Regions from separate parts of the Thermoanaerobacterium sp. CMT5567-10 genome, predicted to be linked through region 1. Evidence: riboswitches for the same ligand, from Rfam matches in the RefSeq annotation. Region 1 holds a riboswitch; each other region holds the start of a gene.
The links. A riboswitch is a leader RNA that binds a small molecule or an ion and turns the genes downstream of it on or off. The one in region 1 is predicted to bind cyclic di-AMP.
Positions count from the first base shown of each region.

Region 1 (4,872 bases):
AAGTTGATATCTTTTTCAAAATAACCATATCCTACAGCGCCGCTATCAGATCCACCATGTCCGGGATCTACAACAATCATCAATTAAATCCCCTCCTTTCTTAATATTCACCTCTCATATAATATGTTTTTTAGCAAAAAAATTTATATATATGGGCATAAAAAAATCGGATATATACTTTGCATATACATCCGATAATAACTAGTTTTTACGCCACGATTATGAGTTTTTGGTAGTTTTGAATTATATTATATATCCTTTCTTCTTCTTTAATAATCTTGTTGTTTTCATAGTCATAGGCATAACATGCACCATTTATAACCTTTGTGGTAAGCATGCCACTTGCACTTTTATTTCCTTTAAGATGCGGAGCATCCAATATGCCTAATTTTATCGCTAATGATAATGTATGTGGATCTGACAGCGGATCGCTGCACAATGTATTAAGTTCCTTTATAGCATTGATTATTACCATCGCATCATTTACAAGTTCCTCTTTCCTCTTTAAAACATCTAAATCTTTAGTAAAATCCACCATGCCATACAAAGTATTGTTTATCACTGCTTTTACAATCTTCACACTTTCTATTATATCGTCTGGCGTTGCAGCATGATGTGCTTCACAAAAACCTACAACATGATATATATGAGGTTTTATAGCCATTGAAAGATATGCGCTTGAAGCAAGCTGCCCTTTCGCCTCAAAAAGATCATGCGGCATGCTTGCAAGCCCCGCCCTCGCCTGTCTCAGCACTCTAAAGTTATCATCCTGAAGGCTTTCAACAAGCTCTATAGATGCCAACATCTTTGCAAGATCCATTTTTGGGGATGTAGCTGGCGGCACATTAAACATAAACTGCGCTATATACGTCTTTACACCCATTTTCTTAGCATTGTACGCTGCAAGATAGCTTGCCGCAACATATATAGCATCATGTGCATCTCTAAGCCCCCAGTGATGTGCCTCATTGACTTCCACAGGTATATTTCTATCAGCATGCCACTTCATCAGCTTTTGGTTCTCTCTTATAGATTCTTCCACCTGTCTAGGCCCTCTGCCATCTAATACATTGTACCAGCAAAGTGGTATAGCTGCCCATGCATTATTTATCGTGTCTTTTAACATTTTTGCCATTTTAAAAACATCATTCGTTCCACTGTAACATCTAAGCAGCGGATAATTTCCACGCCTTGACTCATCATAAAGTTTTTTAAATTCTTCTTCAGTCCTTATAGGTACTCCACCTGCACCATCAAGTGCTTTATTGTACTTTTTATCGAAAAAATGTTCTTGTGTATTTTGATCAGGCGCTATCGATATTACATCGAGAACTTTTTCTTCCGCAATCCTTTTTATCCCTTCAAGTGTGTCCGTATACGAAGGCAATCCAAAGTGATGTCTTATTACAGGATAAGGATAGTTTCTTTCTATCCTCTCAAGTATATCCTGCTCATACTCAATTTTATTTGATGCAACTTTTTGTCCTCTCAAATACGAAATTGTAAATTCATCACCTGAAGTGCCATCAAAGACTTCCTCAAAAATGCCCGATTCTTTGGCAACTATGCAATTTGGTTCCGTGCCACCAAATATCCATCTAATGCCATTAAGATTGTATTCTTTTATCCTATTTTTAAGAACATCTAAAATGGATTTAAGTGAATCAGGAGTCAGTCTATAGCTTATTCCAACTATGTCAGGTTTTCTCACCCGTATGCTTTCTATAAGTTTATCAATTGGTGTTGCAGGACCTAAAAACTGAATATCAAATCCTTCACTCTCTGCAATCTTTAAAAACTTATAGACACCAGCAACATGAACATCATTCTCAATTGAAGCAGCTATAATTAATCTTTTCATGCGACAGTACTCTCCTCCTTTACGCCTTCTACTATTTCTTTTATTTCTGCTGCACTTTTGCCATCCAATCCTAGCTTTACAGCCGTCCGTCCCATCTTCCAGTAATTTTTTTCATGCATACATGATGCCAAATGAATTATAGAGTCGATAGTATGTGTCGAAATCCCCAACTGCTTTCCAATTGAAGAAATTGGGACTAAGCTCATAGGAACATCTTCAAAAATATATCTGCAGTCTAGTGTCTTTGGTGCTAGTAATCCTTTATATGCATCTGTATTTTGAATTGCATCATATAAATTATCTGAAGTAACACCATACGTATCTTTTAGCCAATCTAATGCTGTAACAGCATTTACACCTAATGCATGTGCGACTGCAACTCTTTCTCTATCCATTCTTTCCAATATCTTTGCGACTGATGGAGATATTCCTTCTAAATAATATTGAAAACTTCCCTCTGTAGTCTCTATTCGTGCAGAATTTAAAAGGGTAGGTGCCGGATGAAAAATAGAACCTATATTATTTAAACTTGTCTCTAAAACATTTTCGGCTGGAACCACCTGTGAATAAGCCAATTTCAGCAAATCAACTACATAATTTGTCTTCCACGATGGTATAGATGCTAATGATACGACATGTTTTATTCTAAAAATTTTCGCTATGCCATCATTCGATCTACAGGCATATATAAATGTATCTGTCTCAGATATTACCACATCTAAATCTCTTCTTGTTTTGACGATATTGTAAAACTCAATTGCCCCAAAGGTCCTTCCAGGATTTAAAACTATTATTTGCCCATTTTTTAAATGTGGAAGCATTTCATAAGCTATATCGCTGTGTCCCGATGCTGGAATAGTTACCATAATTATATCTGCATCTTTTATTGCATCTTCCATATTATCAGTAATCATATTGAGTCTAGCAAACCCTCTAACAGCTCCTTCAAGATATATACCACCATTATTCAAGATATGAATCAATTTCTCACGAGTTCTATTGTAGAGATTAACTGTAAACCCCATTAGCGAAAGGTGTGCTGCCATCGCCTGACCGCTGTTGCCGGCTCCAATGACAGAAAATATAGGTAATCTCATTTAAAAACCTCCTTCTATTTTTGGGTATTAAAAAAGCCATAGAGAAAATCTACAGCTGAAACCCGGTTTACTAATAGAAGGCAGTAAAACCGAATCTATCCATGCTATTTCCTCCTCTTTCAACGCTTACGAGGTTAGCTGACGGGTTAGGGTCGAAAGATAACCCTTCCATATAAAATGGATTCACCCCAAAATTGGTTTCCCCGCTTCATACGAATTCAGCGTTATAGCATATTATTAAATTAATTAAATTATACCATATTAAAATCATATTTGCAAATATATTAAAAAGATGTAAATTTTGTAACCAAACTGTGTCTATAAATATGCAACTTTTTAAAAAGAGGAATTGAAATTTATAAGTTATTTGTTTAAAATTAAACTAGTCTAAAAAATGGGAGGATATTAAAGCATGAAAATATTTGACATTAGCAGAAATGATTATTGCATCTGTGGGAGCGGGAAAAAATATAAAAAGTGTTGTATGAATAATATAGAAGAAATAAAAAAAAAATTGACAAATTCCTTGTCTAATGAAGTTAATCTTTTTTCGGATGATGTTGAGTTTATTAAAATCGTAAGTATACTATGACGTAGATAATCTTTTAAAACAGATTGTAGAAGAAAATTTAGTAGAAGATATTTTTTTGAATATTGCTTTTGAGTTGCAAAATTTTGATTTTTTAGAAAAATAAATAAAGGATCTTTTTCTTTTAATAAGGGTATCTATATTAGACGAATATAACACATTAGTAAAAATGGTAACAGGAGCCACCATGATTGAAATAGCCAAAGCCTTGGAAGAAATACACGCTATAAATAGTAATAAGACTATGGATAAAATCTTTGATATAGCTTCGAAATATCCATCATTTAATGAATATCTAAGCAGTAAAATGTTTGATGCTATTACAGGTGATTTAGATTATGTTTTAAATGAGCATATAGATATTCCCTTTTATATAGTATATCTGTTTTTGCTTAAATTATATCATAGAATTTTATCGTCATTTTTATTTGACTTTAAGGCACTTAATGAATTCTCTGATTTATTATTTGACGATGTATTACAAGATTTGCTTTATAATGAGCTAATCATTTTTGAAAAAGCTTTAAAGACTATCCTCATAAGTTTAGAATCAAAATTTGAAAGTGCAAATGACGAAAAAGTAAAAATATCTTTTGAGAATGTTTTAACACTTTTAGGTATGCCTACTAATCATTGGAATATGAAAATATTTGAACAAATAATAAAAGTGAATATTTTAAGAACTTTGAATAATTTACCTGCAAAAGTGGAGGGCATAGACAAAGAAGTAAAATTACAAGACTTAACTTCGGATGAAATCTTAGATGAATACATAGTTTACTTAAAGAAAAATGGTTTAGAACAAATAGTGGAGATATTTGAAAAAATTTATGGTGATTTAAAAAATACAATGAGTAAAATAAGCAGTAATATTCTGGCCAACATAGATATAAAATTTTAGCATTGTATTCATTAAATGCACAAATGAAAGCATAAATATAAAAACACATCGGCAAACTATGCAATGTGTTTTTATTCCAATTAATAATTATTTCGTTATAATTCGCTAAAACTACTTAATCAATTTATCGCAATATAGCTGAACACAAAAAATTTGTACATATTTATGGTAGTAGAGGCGTATCATTCATAATTATGAACATACTCTACTCATATCTGCATCAAGAATCTTTTTCTGTCTTTATGGAAATTTTCTTATAATAACGTTATATTATTTCGCTCACGGTTTGATGCCCCTAGTTAGGTAATTTGTCCAGCATCAATCATATACGATAATTATTACCGTATTCCTAAACTTATACAGCAAACAATATATAAAGATAAAAAACAGAAGAAATTATGCAAGCTTTCTTTTAAAATTGAAC
Region 1 is NZ_CP130558.2:1,357,235-1,362,106, forward strand. Features, by position in the region: gene Q2T46_RS07115 (N-acetylmuramoyl-L-alanine amidase) at 1-83, opposite strand, end outside; gene Q2T46_RS07120 (cobalamin B12-binding domain-containing protein) at 209-1,861, opposite strand; gene Q2T46_RS07125 (NAD/NADP octopine/nopaline dehydrogenase family protein) at 1,858-2,958, opposite strand; cyclic di-AMP (ydaO/yuaA leader) riboswitch at 3,068-3,192, opposite strand; gene Q2T46_RS07130 (SEC-C metal-binding domain-containing protein) at 3,371-3,550, shown strand; gene Q2T46_RS07135 (hypothetical protein) at 3,717-4,448, shown strand; gene Q2T46_RS07140 (hypothetical protein) at 4,861-4,872, opposite strand, start outside.

Region 2 (4,872 bases), 480 kb from region 1:
TTTTAAGCCTCTCAGCAGTTTTTACACTTATATCATAAGTCTCAACACAATTTTCTGGCACAATGACATTAACACTTAAATTGTTGGCATTTGCAACCATCTTTATAGAAATTGCTGTCTGATATACACATAAATCGGTGCAATTTCCAACGATGATAAAAGTAGACTTTCCTTCTTTAAGCATGCTGATTATCTTTTTTAAAAACGAGTTCCCATCGTCAAATTCTCCACCAAAAAACACATTTAGTGAATTTTTCTCATATATCTGTGGCTGTCCTTTTATTATCTCTAAAAGTTCTTCAACGATAGAGCTTTCATCAGTTCCTTTTACACAGTGCTGTGGATAATCGGCAAATTCCGCTGCATCTTTAATATGGGCATCATTTATAAACAGTATATTTTTTATGCCCATTCTGTAAGACGCATTTATCAAATTCTTTATAGGTTCTATTATGCCTCCAATTCTGGGACTTGATAGTGCACCACTTTTGCAAAAACCATTTACCATGTCTACCACAATCAATGATACATTGTCAGCATTTCCGGAATCATTTATAACTGTACTAAGCTTCATATCATCCAAGTTGCTATAAAAGTCAAACAAATAATTTAAAAAAGGTCTTGTATTGTACAAAAAACTATCAAAATTCATTTAAAAAACCTCCTTCCATTTAGTTAAATATATATATTAATTTTATATCAAATTATATACCAAAAAAAGAGGCTTTAGCCTTAAAGCCCCTTTAATTTAGACTATAAAACGTCTCCCTTGCTGACGCTACAAGTTTACCATCTTGGTTGTAAGCATCGCATACAGCAACAGCAGTAGATTTTCCTAAGTGAATTATCTTTGCAAAAGCATCAATTTTATCCCCGATCTTAACAGATTTTATATAGTTTATATTCATTTCAAGAGTGACCATATTTCTTCCCATCGTCTTTGCTGCAATTCCCATTGCCGTATCCATAAGTGAAAACACCACTCCTCCATGTGCAATCCCAAAAATATTTAAATGTTTCTCTGAAATTATAATTTCCATTGTAACTTTGCCACTATCTAGCTCAACTATATCCATTCCAATTAGATTATGATATTGTGCATTCTTATTTAATTCAATTATTTTTTTGAATAAATCTTCGTTTATGCCATTATTCCTTACTTCCAAACTTTTACCATCCTTTCATGTCTTTTTACATAATTATATCATTTTTTATCGCAAATCTTAATCTCTCTATAGCTCGGTTTTTTAATTTTACTGCACTTTGATATCCTATGCCTACCTCTTTTGCTATTTCCACCAATGATTTTCTATTAAAGAAGTATAATAAAATTATATTTTTTTGCTTTTCCGTCAGGCTATTTAAGGCATCTTTCAAATCTTTCATTGAAATACCTTTAAAAAACTCCTCTTCTGGTGATAAGCCGTCACTTTCCAACAAATCTATTATTTCATCGTCATCATCATTAGCTTTTGCATTCAAAGAAAGGCTAGGCTTCCTCTTTCTATACATTCCTAAAAAGTGAAATTTAAGCTGCATGCTGGCATATGCTATAAATTCTCTCCCTTTCTTCTCATCAAACTCCTTTATGGCTGTAATCAGAATTTCTCTTCCATCTTGAAGCATATCGTTAAAATCATCATAAGGAAATTTTTTAGCAAGTGATATCAAAAGAGGATTAAACTTGTTTAAAATTTCCACAGTAGAATTTTCATCACCATTTTTTGCTTTAAAGCACAGTTCATTATAGCTTATCATTATCTACACCTCACTAAATAGTGAGGACCGGTCCTTTTCAGTGCTGCACTGTGCTTTAATTATATTATGCGAACATACGTTTTTCTAACTTTGACTTTTGAAAAGTCTATATATGGAATTGCAAAAGTTTATTGTGAAAATTACAAAATTGATATTAAGATATAAATAATTTTGCTCTGACTTAGCAAATCTACTACAAGTAAAAATTTTTAAAAAAAAGAACACGTATATGTTGCGGCTAATTAACATATACGTGTTCTTTCGCTTTAGCAATATACTCTTTCTTAATAATATCTCCTTGCACCTATATAGTAAGTCCTAAACCACCCGCTAAAATCATCATATGCTGCCTTTTTTGAAGAATCGCTCATATGTATCAAGCGATTATTACCTATGTATATTCCTTCATGTGTAGGCCCTTTACCTGACGTAGAGAAAAACAGTATATCACCAGGCTGTAAATCTGATAAGCTTACAGGCCTTCCACCAGCATACTGATCGTATGTAGTCCTGCCGATGCTTTTTCCTGCCTGCTTATATACGTATTGGACAAAGCCAGAACAGTCAAAGCCAGCAGGTGTCGTACCACCGTAAACGTACGGTGTCCCTAGATACCTTTCCGCAATGCTAACTACGCTCAAGTTTGACGTGCGATCATAAGCACCTCTAGATGAAACTCCACTTGCAGTTGTCCTATTTAAAACCGCCTCTGTCGCTGGTCCCACTATACCATCAGGAGATAAGCCAAATTTCTTCTGTAATGCAATAACAGCACTTTTCGTCTTGCTGCCGAAAATACCGTCAATACCACCTGTGCTATAACCAAGTCGATTCAGCGTTTGCTGCAAGCTAACCACTGCTTGTCCTCTTGAACCGTACTTCAAAAGCTCCATTGCAAACGCACTTGGTGCTTGCATAAGTGTTATTGACAAAACTACTGATGCAACTAACTTTTTGTGATTCAATTCATTCATCCTCTCTTTATGCCTACGAGGTTAGTTGACGGGTTCGGTAAAGAGTAACCCTACCGCAAATGCGGATTCACCCCAAAATTATCCCCCGTTCTTTCGATTAGGCATATTTTTTAATAAATTTAATAAAAAATTTATATTTTTAATAATTACTTAATATTATACAGGCAAAATCAATCGAAGTCAATGTGGTACTATATTTTGTTTGTGTCAAGTAGTTGTTGGCAAATTTTTTTCTTCAAATTTTATCCGTATAATGTTTAATGTGTTGTGAATTTTCGTGCAATTATTTTTACTCCATTCTTATCTTCATATTCCGCCTTTTATATGACTTTTAATTCACTTAAACATTTGTATCTGAGTATTTCTCTTATTGTTTTTCTGCCGTTTGTCATTGCACAACCTTCAAACGGCATATCGCCTCTTTGCATATGATATGTTTTTGCTTTTTTCTGCTTTTTGTTTACATCCGCTGCTGATAATTTTATTTCTTCTTTTATCTCTGCTAATTTTTCTTCTGATATTATAACATTAAAGTATGTTTCTACAACACTATTAAGTTTTCCGCTTGTCTTTAAGGCTAGTATCTTTGCTAAATTGTTCGCACCTTTTTCTGTCCAACTCATTTTTCCCGCATTCATTCTGCGCGCCAATGTGTCAAATATATTGTTTTCCATTGTTCCTAAATGTTTGTATTCTATCCCTTCTGGGGCTTCTGGTATTTTTATTTCTTCTCTCTTTTGGTATGGTTTTATCCCTTCCTTATTGGCTACTAAATAGTTATATAGTTTTTCTAATTTCTTCATTTGCTTTTCATCATCTTTTTGCTCTATCATTAATTTCGCTATGTATTCTAGACTTTCTTCTGCTTTCCCTTCATCTAGCATTTTCATCAATTTGCAGGCATCTTTTTTGTTCTCTATATTCCTTATTACTGCTTGGCTTTTATGAAATGGATCTAATTGAAAATATACTCCTTCTTCTCCTAAACTTTCTTTAATCCAACTTGCTCCATCTCCATTTATTATCTTTATTTCTATTTCGTCTATGTTGTATTCTTTTGCTATCGTTGCATCTACTAATTCTTTAAATTCTTTGCTGCTTGCAAATCCTGCACATACTATTTTATTATGTGTTATATATTCATTACTTCCCGGGCTTCTTTTTACCCATCCGTCGTATGCTACTGCTAATTTTATTTCTTTTTTTCCCCTGCTTTTTTTGCCTTTTGGTCTGTCTTTGCCTTGCATTGATAACCATAATCCATCCATTTCTTGAAATAATATTTTTGTTTCTTTTTCTCCTCTTAATTTGTTTTCTTTGAATAGTTTTATATCTTGTTTTTCTAATTCTGCTATTTTTTCTCCAACCTTTTGTATTATATTCCATGCAGTTGTATGGCTTATGCTTTGATTTGTTAATGATTCTATATTTTTCGCTGCTTCTCTATATGACATTTCTGTTACATTTTCTACAACTTTTTCAATAAGATTTGTTGATATATGCCCTATTGTATCCATTTTTAAATACTCATCTAAAAGATAAACATATTCCTTTTTCCCTTCACTATTTATATGTTCATAAATTCTTTTATCAAATTCAACAGTGCCCATAATTGTTTTTATGTTTGTATGCTTTTTACCTTTACATCTATATTCTTTTTTGTCCCTTTTTTCTAGTAACATATCATCTATCTTCATGAGGATTTGAGCCATTATTTTACAAGCTTCTTCGCAAACTAATTTGTAAATTTCCGCTTCTAAATCCTTGAAATTTATTTCATTTTCGTTTAAACTTATATCTAGCATGTAATCACCTCTATAACGCTTTTTTTGTTTTTTCTATTTAAACATTATAGCGGATGATTCATGCGAATGGAAGGTATTTTTTGGATACCTTCCTTTTTCTATTTTTTACCGCCTACTAAAATTATACACTAAGCTATATTTTACCTGTAATATAAAATTGTACGTGCACATAATAATATTGAACTATTAAAAATGAGGTGTTAAAACATGCGTTCAATGTGGAAAGGTGCCATAAGCTTTGGTTTAGTCAGCATACCTATAAAACTCTATGCAGCAACAGAGGACAATTCAGTTCATTTCAGACAGCTTCATAAAGACTGCAAATCACCTATCAA
Region 2 is NZ_CP130558.2:872,823-877,694, forward strand. Features, by position in the region: gene Q2T46_RS04545 (cysteine hydrolase family protein) at 1-652, opposite strand, end outside; gene Q2T46_RS04550 (PaaI family thioesterase) at 744-1,166, opposite strand; gene Q2T46_RS04555 (sigma-70 family RNA polymerase sigma factor) at 1,192-1,758, opposite strand; gene Q2T46_RS04560 (C40 family peptidase) at 2,043-2,723, opposite strand; cyclic di-AMP (ydaO/yuaA leader) riboswitch at 2,729-2,846, opposite strand; gene Q2T46_RS04565 (ISLre2 family transposase) at 3,053-4,537, opposite strand; gene Q2T46_RS04570 (Ku protein) at 4,745-4,872, shown strand, end outside.
Region 2: it holds a riboswitch for cyclic di-AMP, as region 1 does, so the genes downstream of both, Q2T46_RS04560 (C40 family peptidase) here and Q2T46_RS07125 (NAD/NADP octopine/nopaline dehydrogenase family protein) in region 1, are expected to answer to the same signal.

Region 3 (4,872 bases), 680 kb from region 1:
TTTGAATACAATTATAATACTTTACAATGTAAAATTCAAACACTATTTTCACAGAACCCTTAAAATTCAACAGTTGTCAGACTCTCATATATTAATCTTAACTGTTATTCAATTTATTTATACTATCAATCGACGCAATAACAAATAGGTTATCGCCTTCCATTATTATATCGTCAGCAGAAGGAGTAATTTTAATATTATTTTCTCTTTTTATTGCAATAATATTTAATCCAAACCTTTGTCTTAGTTTCAATTCATTTAAAGATTTGCCTATCCAATCTCTAAGAGCCATTATTTCAACAATATTGTACTCAGGTGAAAGCTCTATAAAATCAAGTATATTTGACGATGTAAGACTATGAGCCAATTTTATCCCTGCTTCTTTTTCTGGAAATATGACCCTATCTGCTCCGATTTTCAGCAATACTTTTGCATGAAGTTCATTTAAGGCCTTCGCTACAACTGTTTTTACACCAAGTTCTTTTACCATAAGCGTAACCATAAGGCTTGTTTGTATATCTGTTCCAGTACCTATTATTGCAACATCAAAATTCCTTACACCTAAAGATCTTAGTACTTTTTCATCTGTTGCATCAGCCTGCACTGCTCTAGTCACACTGTCTGATATCCTCTGGACTCTTTCTTCTGAACTGTCTATCGCCAACACATCACAACCTAGTGAATATAATGTCGTTGCAACACTTGATCCAAACCTTCCTAAACCTATTACTACAAATTGTTTTCCACTCATGATATATAATATATAACCTCCTAACCAATTAATACATTGTCTTCGGGATATTTTATTGCTGCATTTGAATTTGCATGTCTTCGCATAAGTGCGTATATTACTGTCAATGGTCCAACTCTCCCTGCATACATTGTCAATATTATTACCATTCTTCCAACTATGTCTAAGTGGGGTGTCAACCCCATCGTAAGGCCTACAGTACCAAATGCTGATACAACTTCGTAAAAAATTGATAAGAAGTCTGCTTTCTCAAATACAGATAAAAGTAAAACATCAAAAATAATTATAAATATACCTATACAAATTACTGAAAACGCTCTATAAACTTCGTCTTTTGGAATCCTTTTAGATAATACTTCGGTATCTTCTCTGCCTTTTACTACTGAAAACAGAGTCATTACGATAACTGCAAATGTTGATGTTTTAATACCGCCTCCTGTAGATCCAGGTGATGCACCTATAAACATCAATATGATTGTAAAGAAATTTGAAGCATCTGTCATCTTTGCAATATCAAGCGTGTTAAATCCAGCAGTCCTAGGCGTTATAGCTGCAAACAATGATGACAGCACCTTGCCTTTAAAAGAAAGGTATTTCATTGTTTCAGGATTGTCATGTTCTAATAAGAAAAACATTAAAGCACCAACCACGATTAAAATTGATGTTGTTATGATTACAATTTTTGAGTGAAGAGAAAATTTTTTAAATTGCCGTTTGTTGATAATATCATATTGAACTGTAAATCCCAACCCACCAAAAACGATTAATGTCATTATCACAAAATTTACAGAAAAACTTTCAGTGTACTGTATTAAGCTCTTAAAATTGCCAAAGACATCAAATCCGGCATTATTATAAGCAGATACTGCATGAAATATTCCTCTAAAAAGTCCCTCCCAAAAGCCAAACTGAGGGATAAACTTAAATGATAATAATACTGCTCCAATACCTTCAATTACAAATGTGCTTATAAGTGCATACCTAATAAGCCTAACTATCCCCTGCAGTGTAAGAGCATTCATAGCTTCCTGCATAACAAGTCTTTCTTTAAAAGTTATTTTTTTGCCCATTACCATAAATAAAAGAGTTGCAAATGACATAAACCCCAGTCCGCCAATTTGTATTAGAATCATAATAACTGTCTGGCCAAATCTAGACCAATATGTCCCTGTGTCAACTACTACTAAACCCGTAACACATGTAGCAGATGTTGCAGTAAATAAAGCTGTCGTAAAATCTGTCTCAGTGTTTGTACTCGATGATATTGGAAGCATAAGAATAAATGTTCCTATCAATATCACTGTAGCAAAACCTAAAGCAAGCACCTGTATCGGCGTTATACTGTTTAAAATATGCTGCACTTTTTGCCTTACAGTCATTTCTTCATCTCCAAAAATAATATCAAATATAAATATCTATGATTTCATCATAATAGTAGAAACAACGTATATTAATCATGTCTCATCTTTTTTTACAGCGTAATTTCCCCAAAAATATAAAAAAACCTGAAGTCCTCAAGTTTTTTAACTTCTCCTTAAAAGCCTACGGGGTTAGCTGACGGGCTAGGATCTAAGAAAGCTTAACCCTATTCTTTCGAATTTCGCCCCAGTTATTGGGTCCCCCGTTTCCATTGGAATTAGGCTTATTTTATTACGATAACTATAAAACCATTATACAACTGATACTTTTCAATAGCAAATGTCAATCAAACACCATATATTTTCATTTTTAATCAAATTAACTGATATTTAACGAATACATTTAATAATTCTCCATTATCGTCGTTAATCTTCGAATTTTTTGTTGTTCTCAAGAATAAAATCTAAACAGGTGTAGACATCATCTACACCAGTTTTCTTCAAAGATGAAAAAGGTACAATTTTATCTTTGTCGACTTCAAGTGTCTCGGATATGACATTCAGGGACCTTTGAATTTCCTGCCTATTCAGCTTATCCGATTTTGTAGCAACAACAACATAATTTAAATTTCTCTGTTTTAAATAATTCACCATTAGGACATCATCATCTGTAGGCCTATGCCTGATGTCTACAAGCATTATTGCACCTTGGAGATATTCTGAAACATTTAAGTAAGTCTCAATATTTATTGACCACTGTTTTTTCATCTCTTTTGAAACTTCAGCATAGCCATAGCCAGGAAGATCAACTAAGTAAAATGAATTATTTACAAGGTAAAAATTAATACCTTGCGTCTTTCCCGGCTTCTGGCTAACTCTTGCGAAATTTTTTCTGTTAACTATGGTATTTATAAAAGATGATTTGCCTACATTCGACCTGCCTATTACAGCAATTTGCATTAGCCCGTCATCTGGATATTGACTTTTATTATACGCAGAAACCTTAAGCTCTATTGATTTAATCTTCATATGAGTTCTCACCTACTAACGATATTTTTAAGACTTCATCGATATTTGAAACGAACTTAAATTCCATCTTTCTTTTAACACTTTGCGGTATCTCGTCTAAATCTCTTTTATTATCTGCTGGTGCAATTATCTTTAGTATACCAGCCCTATGGGCAGCTAAAACTTTTTCCTTTAAGCCTCCAATAGGCAATACTTTACCGGTCAGTGTGATTTCACCTGTCATGGCTATATCGCCTCTTACCGGTACCCTTTTGATAGCTGAAACCATTGCTGTGACCATTGTAATGCCTGCAGACGGTCCGTCTTTTGGTATTGCACCTTCTGGCACATGTATGTGTATGTCCAGATCCTTATAAAAATCCTCATCTATTCCAAGCAAATCAGCATTTGCCCTTATATAGCTGAAACCTGCTTGTGCAGATTCTTTCATGACATCTCCCAACTGCCCTGTAAGCGTAAGTTTTCCTGTTCCAGGCATTGTAGTTGCTTCAACCGTAAGTGTATCACCGCCAACTCTAGTCCATGCAAGGCCAGTAACCATACCTACTTTGTCTTGCAGATTTGCTTTATCGACTCTAAATAATGGCTTCCCAAGGTATTTTTGTAGATTTTGCTTTCCGACTTTTATTGAATTAGCTTTATCTTCCACTATAGTTTTGATAGACTTTCTTACTACTTTTGCTATATTCTGCTCTAACGCCCTTACGCCAGCTTCCCTTGTGTACTCTGATATTATGCCGATTATAGCTGAATCTTGTATTTTTATAACATCATTTGTTACACCATGTTCTTTTAATATTTTGGGAACCAAATGTTCTTTTGCTATTTGCAATTTTTCTTCCTCCGTATACCCAGATATATATATGACTTCCATTCTGTCAAGAAGCGGAGCTGGTATCGTGTCTAATGTATTAGCAGTTGTTATAAAAAGCACCTTTGATAAATCAAATGGCAAATCAATGTAATGGTCTCTGTATGTAGAGTTTTGCTCTGGATCCAAAACTTCCAGCATTGCTGATGCTGGATCGCCTCTGAAGTCAGAGCTCATCTTGTCTATCTCATCTAAAAGAAAAACTGGATTTTTGGAACCTGCAATCTTCAATGAATTAATTATGCCACCTGGTATTGCCCCTACATATGTCCTTCTATGTCCTCTTATCTCAGCTTCATCTCTAACTCCACCTAGTGACAACCTTACAAATTTTCTATTCATTGCCCTTGCGATAGATTTTCCAAGGGATGTCTTTCCGACGCCAGGAGGACCTACAAGGCATAGAATCGGACTTTTCATCTTTTCATGATAGCTTCTTACAGCCAAAAACTCTAAAATCCTCTCTTTTACTTTCTTTAATCCGTAATGATCTTCATTCAATATTTTTTCTGCTCTTTTTATATCCAGCACATCTTTAGTCTCTTCATTCCACGGAAGGTCCAAAAGCCAATCTATGTACGTCCTAACAACGGATCCTTCTGCAGAACCTAGTCCCATCCTGCTTAATCTTCTCAACTCTTCTCTAGCTTTTTCTTTAACATAATCAGGCAAATCTTTTGACTCGATTTTTTCTTCATATTCATCTATTTCCTGATCTATTTCATCAGATTCTCCAAGTTCGGCTTTAATAGCTTTCAATTGCTCTCTCAAATAATACTCCCTCTGGCTTTTGTCTATCTGCTTGTGGACCCGCATATTTATTTTTTTCTCTATTTCAAGTATATCAAGCTCTTTCAATATAA
Region 3 is NZ_CP130558.2:680,372-685,243, forward strand. Features, by position in the region: gene Q2T46_RS03575 (TrkA family potassium uptake protein) at 98-751, opposite strand; gene Q2T46_RS03580 (TrkH family potassium uptake protein) at 772-2,151, opposite strand; cyclic di-AMP (ydaO/yuaA leader) riboswitch at 2,275-2,404, opposite strand; gene yihA (ribosome biogenesis GTP-binding protein YihA/YsxC) at 2,536-3,138, opposite strand; gene lon (endopeptidase La) at 3,128-4,872, opposite strand, start outside.
Region 3: it holds a riboswitch for cyclic di-AMP, as region 1 does, so the genes downstream of both, Q2T46_RS03580 (TrkH family potassium uptake protein) here and Q2T46_RS07125 (NAD/NADP octopine/nopaline dehydrogenase family protein) in region 1, are expected to answer to the same signal.

Region 4 (4,872 bases), 1.5 Mb from region 1:
ATGCTCTTAGAAGAAATATCAAAGCAAATACTAAAAAAATAAGCTATGATGGAATAACGATGGATTTGTCTACATATGAAGTTTTAAGAGATGGACAAAAAATAGAACTTACCAAAAAAGAGTTTGATCTTCTTAAATATCTTATTATAAATGCTGAAATAGTATTAACGCGTGAAAATATATTAGAAAATGTATGGGGATACAATTATATTGGTGAGACAAACATCGTAGATGTATACATAAGATATTTGCGAAGTAAAATAGACGAGCCGTTTAGCAATAAGTTAATACAAACAATCAGAGGTGTGGGATACTCTCTAAGGAAAGAAAAAAATGAGAATTAGAAATTTTAGATTATCGATAAAATTGAGAATTGCATTGCTTTATGCGATTATATTTTCTTTTATACTGATAGTGTTAAATGCGTCTGTTTTGTACGGTCTTAAATACTACCTTATATATCAGGCTTTTAGCGATATACAAAATCAATCGGATATGATAATGGAAAAATTAAAAGAGATTGATGGGGTTGTAGGAAATATTGATAAAGATTTGTTATTTGCATCATCGACTGGCGAAAACATGTATTTTAAAATTACGGATATGCATGGGAATATTGTGTACAGATCGTCATCACATATGATTGATATTCCATATGATAAAAATTTAAATAGCCTTACGAAAATAGAAAGAGATGAAACGCACATTGTATATCTTAATAGAAAATACGTTGAAGGTGGCAGTGTGCTATATGTTCAAGTGGCTGAAAATTTAAAGAGCCAGTACTTTTTTTTGAAACTGTTATTTTTGTTGATGGCTATATCAGATGCCATCGGAGTTTTGGTGTCTTTTTTTGCCGGGTATTTTATAACGGGTAGGGCACTAAAACCTGTTGATTACATGGTCAGGGAAGTTCACACTATCGATGAAAAGAAGCTTAACAAGAGATTGAATGTTAATGGAAACAACGACGAGCTATCAAAGCTTGCTATGACATTTAATAATATGTTAGACAGGTTGGAAGACTATTTTAAAAGACAGAATGCATTTATATCTAATGTATCCCATGAGCTTAGAACGCCATTGTCTGTTTTAAAAGGCTATATAGAGCTTATAGATAGGTGGGGAAAGGACAATAAAGATGTTTTAGAAGAATCTATAAGCGCTCTAAAAAAAGAAGAGCAGGATATGGAAATATTGATCGAAAAGCTTTTAATGTTGGCAAGAGGAGATAATAAAGCGCTGGAGGTTAACAAAAAAAAATTCAATATATATGAATTAATAGAAGAATTGGTTAAAGATGCAAGAATAGTGTACGGTGAGAAAAACATAGAAGTATTTTGCAAAAGAAATTTAGAAGTAAATGCAGACAGGTATCTTATAAAAGAGCTTCTAAGAATAATTCTTGACAATGCATTAAAATATACAGATGTAGACGGCAATATAAAAATTTCGGTGGAAGAGGTAGATAAAAATGTAGCCATAATAATAAAAGATGATGGTATTGGTATACCTCAAGAGGATATTCCTTATATATTCGACAGGTTTTACAGGGTTGACAAGGCTAGAAGCAAAGAAACTGGCGGAATGGGACTTGGGCTATCTATTGCGAAACTTATTGTTGAGTTGCATGGTGGAAAGATAGATGTGAATAGCCAGTTAAATAAAGGATCAGAATTTAAAATTACAATCCCTAATTATCAATGATTGGGGATTGTTTTTTGTCTTAATGTTTTATAGTGACATATACCACAATATATGGTATAATAAATGTAAATAATAAACTATATATTGGAGGGTATAAAATGTTGAAAAAAGAAACAATGCCAGATAAAGAGATCGATGTAAAAAGCTCATCAAAAAAACACACATGCCCTGACTGTGGAGCACAGCTAGTTCCTGAGAGTGGATGTATTTACTGCCCTTTTTGTGGCTACAGTGAATGCCACTAATTGCCTATATTCCCATCAGTTTAATATGGACACATGGACGTATTCCCCTTATAATTAAAGTAAAATATGCCGAATCCCCGAAAAGGGGTACGGGGGATCTTTTTTTGGGGTGAATCCACTGAGTGGTAGGGCAGCCCTTTGCCCGAACCCGTCAACTAACCTCGGAGGCAAAAGGGGGATATTTATGTTTAAAAAATGTATTAAGGTAAAGCCTCTCATTGCATCATTAGCAGCAGCTCTTTTATTTTCTCAGACTGCATTTGCGGCAACATATACTGTCAAGCCTGGTGATAGCCTATATAAAATAGGCTTAAATTATGGGACAACATACAATCAAATAATGAAGCTGAACAATTTATATGATACAGTCATATATCCAGGGCAAGTATTAGTTGTACCTGGCAGTGATAACACATATACGGTTCAAAAAGGCGACAGCTTATACTTAATTGCTATGAAATATGGTACTACTGTCGATGCTTTAAAATCCGTGAATGGTTTAACAGGCGATATGATATATCCAGGGCAAGTTTTTGTGATTCCATCATCTGGTACACCATCAACTTCTTCAAGTATAAGAAGTGATGTAAGTGTAAACAGAGGTTCTGTACAAAGAGGTGTGATTTCATACACAAATGATGATTTGGACCTTCTGGCAAGGCTTATAAATGCGGAAGCTGGTGGTGAACCATATCAGGCTAAAGTTGCAGTCGGTGCCGTGATAGTAAATAGGGTAAAAAGCGGTATATTTCCTAACTCCATAAAAGGTGTAATATACCAAGTCGATAGCAATGGTTACTATCAATTTACGCCTGTTGAAAATGGCTTGATAAATGTACCTGCGACACCAGACTCAATAAGTGCTGCAAGGGATGCCTTAAACGGCGTAGATCCTACAAACGGTGCACTTTATTACTTTGACAACAGTAATACTAATCAGTGGCTTTGGTCATTGCCAATTGCATTAAGAGTAGGCAATATGGTATTTTCTTATGCAAGATAAAAATGATTGCTAATGAGAGGCTAAGAGGAGTAAAATGGATACCGAAAGGTATCCATTTTACTTTATGGGCTTTAGCCTGTTGAGCTCGCAAAGCGAGCGAAACAAAAAACCACCCGCTATGCGGGTGCGCGACAGAAGTTATACAAAAAATCACCTTTCCGTTATAATAGAGTTGTTCAAGCTACTATATATAACAAAAGGAAAGGTGATTTAATGGCTAATAAACGAGATGAAATGGCACGCACAAAATGGATGTGCAAATACCACGTTGTGTTCACTCCTAAGTATAGACGAAAAATAATATATAATCAATACAAAGAAAGTATAAGGGATATATTAAAAGAACTATGTAAATACAAAGGAGTAGAAATAATAGAAGGACATCTAATGCCGGATCATGTACACATGTTGGTGAGCATACCACCAAAAATTAGTGTGTCTAGCTTTATGGGATACTTGAAAGGGAAGAGTGCATTGATGATATTTGACAGACATGCAAATCTAAAGTATAAATTTGGCAATAGGCATTTTTGGGCGGAAGGATATTATGTAAGCACTGTAGGACTAAATGAGGCAACAATAAAAAAATACATCCAGGAACAAGAAAAGCGAGATATTATGTTGGACAAATTGAGTGTAAAAGAATATGAGAACCCCTTTAAGGGGTAGCCCGTAGTACATTTGTCCCTTTAGGGGCGGCAAAAGTGGCAAATGCATGGTGGCTTGAACAAAGTGAAAGCCAGCGCCTTTAGACGCTGGCTAGTAATAGAGGCTTATAGCCTCAGAGCAAACCACCCGTTTTACGGGTGGTCATGATTGCTATAGAGTTTTTGCTTCGTACAAAGTGATAAAGCCAAATATTATAAAAATGAACGCTGATATGTAATGTAAAAGTTTTGTTGGCAATTTCTTACCTAAATATACACCCAATATAATTCCAATGACGTCAGCCATAAAAATTCCTGCAGTAGCGCCTAATAGGACAAATATTGGACTTTTGTATGTAGCAGTAAGTGCCAATGTTGATAGTTGTGTTTTATCTCCAAATTCAGAAATAAAATATGTACTTATAATCGTGAAAGCTGGACCGTATTTAGATTTTCTGATTTTTTCGTGTTCCATGTGGCCATTTTTTAACGTCATTAAGCCAAAAATTAAAAAAGATATGGCAGCCAACAGCTTGACATATTTTATTGGTATGTACTCTGTTATAAATGAGCCAAACAAAACTGCAATACCCATATTTAAAAGGGCAGCAATCAATATGCTAATTAAGACAGTTCTGGCTTTAATGAATGTGGCAAATGCCATAGCCATAAACTGTGATTTATCACCCATTTCAGATGCAAAGACGAGAATAAAAGACGATATTAAAGCATTCATCCAATCTGCCTCCTTGTAATTAGTATGCCAAAAAAATAAAACCTATTACATAATATGTACAACATATTACATAAAGGTCTCATTCTTTAAGGCAAAGCCAGGTTAAAACCAGCATGTTGACTTTGCCACATATTTATATATGTGAACTACTCCCCTTTACATAGATAGATTATATAATATTTTTAGAAGACATCTACTCCATTATATAATAAGTCAAAAAATTATGTCAATGCATTTTGTTTCCTTTTCTAAATTTTTTCATATTTATTAATTTTATTATGCCTCCGTAAATGAGGGAAAGACCAATTATAGCCGGTATTATAAATGATATTATATTTAGCACATCTGTCTCATCGATTATGGCAATTATTATGGGTAATAATATTATCAAGCCAATAATTATTTGTATAAAAGGGTATTTGCCAACTCCCTTTATGGGCCCGGAAATCCGTCCTGTTCCTATATAATAGCCTGGGTTGTACTGGTTTTCTTCCCATTCTTTCAGATCATTTAATTGCTTCTCAAATTCATTTT
Region 4 is NZ_CP130558.2:2,887,512-2,892,383, forward strand. Features, by position in the region: gene Q2T46_RS14740 (response regulator transcription factor) at 1-344, shown strand, start outside; gene Q2T46_RS14745 (cell wall metabolism sensor histidine kinase WalK) at 334-1,707, shown strand; gene Q2T46_RS14750 (hypothetical protein) at 1,806-1,952, shown strand; cyclic di-AMP (ydaO/yuaA leader) riboswitch at 2,010-2,137, shown strand; gene Q2T46_RS14755 (cell wall hydrolase) at 2,137-2,955, shown strand; gene tnpA (IS200/IS605 family transposase) at 3,169-3,624, shown strand; gene Q2T46_RS14765 (TMEM165/GDT1 family protein) at 3,775-4,338, opposite strand; gene Q2T46_RS14770 (hypothetical protein) at 4,565-4,872, opposite strand, start outside.
Region 4: it holds a riboswitch for cyclic di-AMP, as region 1 does, so the genes downstream of both, Q2T46_RS14755 (cell wall hydrolase) here and Q2T46_RS07125 (NAD/NADP octopine/nopaline dehydrogenase family protein) in region 1, are expected to answer to the same signal.